3 regions of the Bradyrhizobium sp. INPA03-11B genome follow, and region 2 is predicted to be linked to each of the others. Evidence: riboswitches for the same ligand, from Rfam matches in the RefSeq annotation. Region 2 holds a riboswitch; each other region holds the start of a gene.
The links. Region 2 has a riboswitch for cobalamin ahead of metE (5-methyltetrahydropteroyltriglutamate--homocysteine S-methyltransferase). Riboswitches for the same ligand answer to the same signal wherever they lie in the genome.
Positions count from the first base shown of each region.

Region 1: another riboswitch for cobalamin. It lies ahead of QMZ05_RS09560 (TonB-dependent receptor); the one in region 2 lies ahead of metE (5-methyltetrahydropteroyltriglutamate--homocysteine S-methyltransferase).
Region 3: another riboswitch for cobalamin. It lies ahead of QMZ05_RS15695 (DUF1636 domain-containing protein); the one in region 2 lies ahead of metE (5-methyltetrahydropteroyltriglutamate--homocysteine S-methyltransferase).

Region 1 is NZ_JASGSR010000017.1:44,774-47,031, forward strand. Features, by position in the region: gene QMZ05_RS09560 (TonB-dependent receptor) at 1-1,327, opposite strand, end outside; cobalamin riboswitch at 1,433-1,629, opposite strand; gene QMZ05_RS09565 (GTP-binding protein) at 1,848-2,258, opposite strand, start outside.
Region 2 is NZ_JASGSR010000068.1:4,363-6,620, forward strand. Features, by position in the region: gene QMZ05_RS25515 (ribonucleoside-diphosphate reductase subunit alpha) at 1-624, opposite strand, end outside; cobalamin riboswitch at 739-961, opposite strand; cobalamin riboswitch at 1,095-1,295, shown strand; gene metE (5-methyltetrahydropteroyltriglutamate--homocysteine S-methyltransferase) at 1,407-2,258, shown strand, end outside.
Region 3 is NZ_JASGSR010000031.1:46,585-48,842, forward strand. Features, by position in the region: gene cobW (cobalamin biosynthesis protein CobW) at 1-833, opposite strand, end outside; gene QMZ05_RS15695 (DUF1636 domain-containing protein) at 830-1,204, opposite strand; cobalamin riboswitch at 1,298-1,513, opposite strand; gene cobO (cob(I)yrinic acid a,c-diamide adenosyltransferase) at 1,550-2,203, shown strand; gene QMZ05_RS15705 (cobyric acid synthase) at 2,215-2,258, shown strand, end outside.

The DNA of each region.
Region 1 (2,258 bases), on a different contig from region 2:
TGACCGACGACGCGCCGCCGTAAGGCGAGTTGTTGGTATGGGTGAAATCGATCCGGTTGACGTCGAACCCGGCCACGAACTGGTTTGCAAGTCCGAACACATGACCGCTGAAGGTCGCATCCATCCGGTTGCCGACCTGTTTCTGGTCATGGAAGATCTCGATATAACTCGACCGATCGATCAGCTGGGTCTTTGGATTCCAGGTGTAGTTCTCGATGTCGCGCCAGTGCCGCTCGCTGGTCAGATAATACAGCGTGTTATTGACCTTGACGCCGTCGGCGACATCCCATTCGGACTTGAACTGGGTCCAGCTGTCCTGATAGCGGATCGCGCTGTCGGATGCGTTGTAGTTCTTGAAGCGCAGCGCGTCCTGGATCGCGCCGTTGATCAGCGGCGTGCCGAAGTAGCGCGACGGGCTGCGATCGCCGTAGTCCTCGGACAGCGTGAAGGCGAGATTGTCCGAAGCCTGCACGCGCACGGCGGCGGAGACCACCGCATTCGAGGTCTTGTCGCGATCGACCCAGCCGTCCGACATGTTGCCGGTGGCGTTGATGCGGTAGGACACATTGGGATTGATCGGACCGGTGCTGTCCACCGAAAGCCGCCGCGTCATGTTGCTGTCGAGCGAGACCTCGGCCTCGTTGTAGGGCGTGGCTAACGGCTTCTTCGGAACGACGTTGATGACGCCGCCAATCGCGCCTTCGCCGTACAGCACCGAGGCCGGGCCGCGCAGCACCTCGATGCGTTGCGTCGACCAGGTGTCGTAGGGGAACGTCAGGGTGCCGGAGCCGATGTAGAAGCGCGTGCCGTCATAGAGCGTCATCACCGAGTTGCTGCCGGCAAAGCCGCGGGTGCTGAACGACAGGCCGCCATTGCCCGGCGCCGGCGTTGCGATGAACCCAGCCGCGTTCTGGGTGACGGCATCGAGCACATTGTGCTGGCCGCGTTCGGCGATGGTCTGCGCCGTGATGATCTCGACGCTGGCCGGCGTCTGCAGCGGCGTCAGGTTGAGGCGGCTGCCGGTGCCGCCCGGCGTGGTGGCATTGAGTGTTGGCGAAGCCGCTCCCGATGCACCCGACGCTGCGGCACGCGGCGCGCCGGGCGCGGCGGCGGCCGTTGCCGGCCTGGCGCGTTGCCGCGCCGTCGCGACGTTGCTGCTTCGCGCCGCGGGTTTGGGCTTCGCGGATGCCGAGGGTGCGACCTCGATCGGATCGAGCGTGGTGGGTGGAGCTGTTTGCGCGCCGGCTTCGGCCGGCAGCAGCAATGATGACAGGGAGCAGACGAGGCCGAGGCGCCAGTTGCGCGCAACGGAAGAAGACGAGGACATGAAACGACTCGCGGTAACGTGGCACGTCACCGCGAACGCGGACTGGCGCATTGCCCAAAAGGCAGTGCTCCGATCCCACCAGGACGCCCCCGCCCGATGTGCTCGCGTGTGACCACGACTGACGGCAGGTCTCCTGGCTCACGGGTCATCGCCTGTCGACGCCTTCCCGAGCTGAATAGCCCAGTGGCAAATTGACGAAAGGCTCGCCGTTTACAGTTGCGGGGACAGCTGCGGCGTTGAGAGTACTCTCGCACCGCATTCCCTTTTGATCCCCGAAGGGAACCGTCGCGAAAAACGATAGGTGGTGGACGCAGAGCTGTCAATTCGATGCGATTGTCGCACGCATGCTTTGTGCGATTGTGCTGCGATCGGGACACAGCGTCCGACTCGAATGCTTGTCCCGTCATCCTGAGGTGCGAGCGTAGCGAGCCTCGAAGGATCGACGGCCACTAGCCAGGCCGTGCATCCTTCGAGGCTCGCCGAAGAGGCTCGCACCTCAGGATGACGGAGAACCTTGGCATTACTCTGCTTCGACACATCCCTCCATGATCTCGTCGATCTCGGCGCGCGACAACACGCCCATCTCGGCGATGAACACTAGCCGCGTGCGCGGCACGCCGGGTACCAGCACGCCGCCCGCAGCCAAGGTCGCGCGGCCGCCGGCGAGTTGAAATACCGTCAGCCGCCCGGGCTGCTCCACCGTCTCGAACAATCCCTTCGCCCGCGCCAGCTTCGGCGCCAGTTTGCCGATCGCCTGCTGCAGGCGCGGCAGCCGCACCGGATGCTCCGAGGTCCAGCTCAGCGTCTCGAAGCGATCGGTCGCTGGCCGTCGCGGCGCGGTCTCACGCGGCGCCGGCACATGATCGAGATCAGCAGGAAACAGCAGTTCGGCCGGCACCTCGCCATGGAGGGCATCGACGATCACCGCCGC
Region 2 (2,258 bases):
CGCCATCACCGAGGCGAGCGCCAGCTCATCCTGGCCGATGCCGTCATAGATGTTGCGTTGGGTCTCGGCGATGACGGGCACGGCGTCGACGCCGTCAAGGCCGGTACAGGCCTCGTTGATGATCAGCGCCAACCGGGCGTGGTCGAGCGGCACCTTGGTGCCGCCACGCAGCGTGACCTGGATCGCTGGTCCTGCCGCCGGCTTTGCCGTTTTCGCCGCCTCCTGCTCGGCGCGCTGCCTCGTGCGCTCCTCGCGGTACAACACATAGGCGCGCGCCACCTTGTGGTGCTCGCTGCGCATCAGCGCCAGTTCGACCTGATCCTGCACGTCTTCGATGTGGAAGGTGCGGCCCTCGCTCATCCGCCGCGACAGCGCGGTGACGACCTCCGCGGTGAGTTGCTCGACGATCTCATGCACCCGGCGCGAGGTGGCCGCGGTATGTCCCTCAACTGCGAGGAACGCCTTGGTCATCGCCACCGAAATCTTGCTGGCGTCGAATTTCGACACCGTGCCGTTACGGCGTATCACCTGTATCGGAGGGGCAGCTTCCGGCGCGGCGAGCGATTCTGGACGCAACAGGATGAGTGGCGCTGGCTTTGTTTCGCGATCGAGAGAGAGAGACATCGTGCAGACCCCGTGATGCTTGTTGGGGCTGGATGTCGAGGGGACGCTGCGTCATTCCGGCGGCAAGTGCCACCGGCATGGCCGTGCAAGCGACCGCCGGGACACCCCGCCCGTGGACGTGTTTGGTGTCGCGGCAGGTCTCCTGGCTCGCAGGTCGCCGTTGCTCCCTCGTCTTCCCAATGCCTCGTGGCATCAGTGACTTAACAGGGCGAGAGCAACTCACTGCTTACAGTTGCGGGGGCAGCGCCGGATTTTTACGGATCGATCCGTAGTTCACCGGCTTCCCTCTTAGCCACCAAATCTTGTGATATGGCGGACCGTGACGTCTATATCTGGTGCGATTTGAGACAGGATGTCAACCGCCGCAAGACGATCTCTCCAAATTTTTTGGAAGCGTCATCCCAACGCTCGTGAGCGTCTGTGGACGAAGCCCCTCAACTCACGTGAGTTGACGCGCCCGCGATGTTGTCTGTAAGTGACCTCGTCGTGGTTCTTCGAGAGGCACTTTCTCTCGAAGCTAAGAGGGAAGCCGGTGCGATGCCGGCGCTGCCCCCGCAACTGTAAGCGGCGAGCCATCGTCCATTTCAGCCACTGAAGCGCAAGTTTCGGGAAGGCCGGACGACAGCTAGGACCCGCGAGCCAGGAGACCTGCCTCGACAACATAAACGTCCTCGGGCGGGGTGTCCCGGTGGTGCGGTTGCGACCCGCTTGCGCCTCCATGCGTCTTTGCGAGTCCAGACGTGTCACTACGGCCTTTGCCCCCAACTTTTGGGGTTAAGCCAATGTCCTCTAAATCTATCTCCTCACTTGCGGTCGCAACTCTTGGTACGCCGCGGATCGGTCCACGCCGCGAGCTCAAGCTTGCGCTCGAAAGCTTCTGGTCCGGCGCATCGGACGAGAAGGCATTGATCGAAGCCGGGATCGGATTGCGTGCCGCCAACTGGGCGCGGCAGAAGAAGCTCGGCGTCTCCGTGATCCCGTCGAACGATTTCTCGTTCTACGACCAGGTGCTCGACACCTCGGTGATGGTTGGCGCGATCCCCGCGATCTATGGCTGGGCCAGCGGCCCGATGCCACTTGCGACCTATTTTGCGATGGCGCGCGGCAGCCAGGGTGATGTCCAAGGCAACCCGCACGATGCGCCCCGCGGCCATGCCCATCATGGCCAAAGCGTGCCGGCGCAAGAAATGACCAAGTGGTTCGACACCAACTATCACTACATGGTTCCGGAACTCGCGAAAGATCAGCAATTCCGCCTCGTCTCGCGCAAGCCGATCGAGGAATATGAGGAAGCCAAGGCACTGGGCTACCAGACCCGACCCGCGCTGGTCGGTCCGGTCACCTTTCTCAAGCTCGCCAAGAGCAAGGATGCCGGCTTCGAGCCGCTGTCGCTGCTGGACCGGCTGCTGCCGGTCTATGTCGAGGTGCTGCGGGGGCTTGCCAGCAGCGGCGCGGAATGGGTGCAGATCGACGAGCCCTGCCTGGTGCTGGATCTCGACGAGGCGGCGCGTGACGCGCTGCGCCGTGCTTATGTCGGAATCGCCAGGGCGGTACCGCAGATCAAGATCATGCTGGCGAGCTATTTTGGCGGCCTTGGCGAGAATCAAGACACGGCATTCGCGCTTCCCGTGGCT
Region 3 (2,258 bases), on a different contig from region 2:
CGCGCCAGGCCCTTGATCGAGGCGACCAGCGCATCGATGTCGACAATCTCCGGAAGATCGATCACCACCGAATTGAAATCGTCGTGCTCGTGCTCCTCTTCGCCGTCATGATGCGACGGCCGCGACGCGAGGTCATTTTCCGCCGCAGCTCCGAGCCCCAGGATCACGCGCGCGTCGATGGTGCCGTCGACGATGGGCAACATCGGCACCTCACGCGGCATCTCGGCCGCGATCACCTCCTTGGCCGCCTTGATCCCCTCCGCGCCGGCGAGATCGGCCTTGGTCAGCAGCACGATATCGGCGCAGGCGATCTGGTCCTCGAACACTTCGGACAGCGGCGTCTCGTGATCGAGATTGTCGTCGGCCGCGCGCTGCGCATCCACCGCGGCCGGATCCGGCGCAAAGCGGCCGGCTGCAACGGCTTCCGCATCGGCCAGCGCGATCACGCCGTCGACCGTGATCCGCGAACGAATCTCCGGCCAGTCGAACGCCTTGAGCAACGGCTTCGGCAGTGCGAGCCCCGAGGTCTCGATCACGATGTGATCGGGCTTCACCGGGCGCGCGAGCAACTGCTCCATCGCCGGGATGAAATCGTCGGCGACAGTGCAGCAGATGCAGCCATTGGCGAGCTCGACGATGTTCTCGGTCGGACAATTGGCATCGGCGCAGGATTTCAGGATGTCGCCGTCGACGCCTTCGCTGCCGAATTCATTCACCAGCACCGCGAGCTTCTTGCCGTTGGCGTTCCGGATCAGATGCTGGATCAGCGTCGTCTTGCCGGACCCGAGAAAGCCGGTCACGACGGTAACCGGAACCTTGGCGAGTGTAGTCATTCTGCGGCCTCCGGCACGACGGGAAGAGGTGGAATGCGGGCAAGCGATTGCTTGCGGAAGATTTCAGGACGGCTGCGCCACGGCACGATGCCGTCAGGTGCCGCCGCATAGGCGGAGGCGCCTGCGATCACATCCCCGGCATTGGCTTCGGACAGGCGCCCATAGACATAGGACCACCGGCCGGGCGCGCTGAGCGCGACCGAGCAGCCCTGGCTGCAAGCCGACAGGCATTCGACGGGAACCAGATCGACGCCATCGGGCACGCCGGCCTCGAGAAGCGCGGCATGCAGGCGCGCACCGGGCGCGACGTCACCTTCCGCCAACGTTTGGCCGGCGCGGCAGGTGATACAGACATGAAGGGTAACGCTCATCGGCCTTCCTGGATTGACAGCGGGAAGCGATGAGGCACACGAACCGATTGTGGATCGGCTCGTTCCCCGTCGCGGAACACCCCGTCCGCCGGTCTCACAACATGCTGCGCTGGCAGGTCTCCCGGCTTGCGGAGTAGGATTTCTCCTTTGATGCCCACCTTCCCGACTCCTTACGGAATCAGTGGCCTGGGCATCTCTCCGGTCACGGTCGCGGGGGCGGCTGCGTTTTGGGCCGACCTTGCGGTCTCAGCCCTATCGCATTCCCTGTTCGCCTGTCGTAGGACAGGAACCAACGCAGGCCCACCATTCGTCCAAGCCTCGCACTTGTCAAGCCGAAGGAACGTGATGATTTCTGATGGAAACGACGCTGAGGACGGCGCTGTCGGCACCGACCCATCGCTGGACGCGCGCCATGCCGACAAGATGGCGAAAAAGAAGGCCGCCCGGGATCGCATCATGGCGACCAAGAGCGGCGAAAAGGGTCTGATCATCGTTCATACCGGCGCCGGCAAAGGAAAATCGTCCTCCGCCTTCGGCATGATCGTCCGCTGCGTCGCGCACGGCTTTCCCTGTGCCGTGGTGCAATTCATCAAGGGGGCCTGGGATACCGGCGAGCGCCGGCTGCTCACCGGGCATTTCGGCGAGCTCTGTCAATTCCACGCGATGGGCGAAGGTTTTACCTGGGAGACCCAGGATCGCGCCCGCGATATCGCAGCAGCGCAAGCCGGGTGGGAAAAGGCCAAGCAGCTGATCGCAGATCCGAGCCTGCGCATGGTCGTGCTCGACGAGATCAACATCGCGCTGCGCTACGACTATCTCGCGGTCGCTGACGTCGTGGAATTCCTGACGACGTCGAAGCCGCCGATGACGCATGTCGTGCTCACCGGTCGCAACGCCAAGAAGGAGCTGATCGAGATTGCCGATCTCGTCACCGAGATGACATTGGTGAAGCATCCGTTCCGCTCCGGCATCAAGGCCCAGCCGGGCGTCGAATTCTGACAGACATCGCCATGGCGCGCGCATTGATGATCCAGGGAGCCGGCTCGGACGTGGG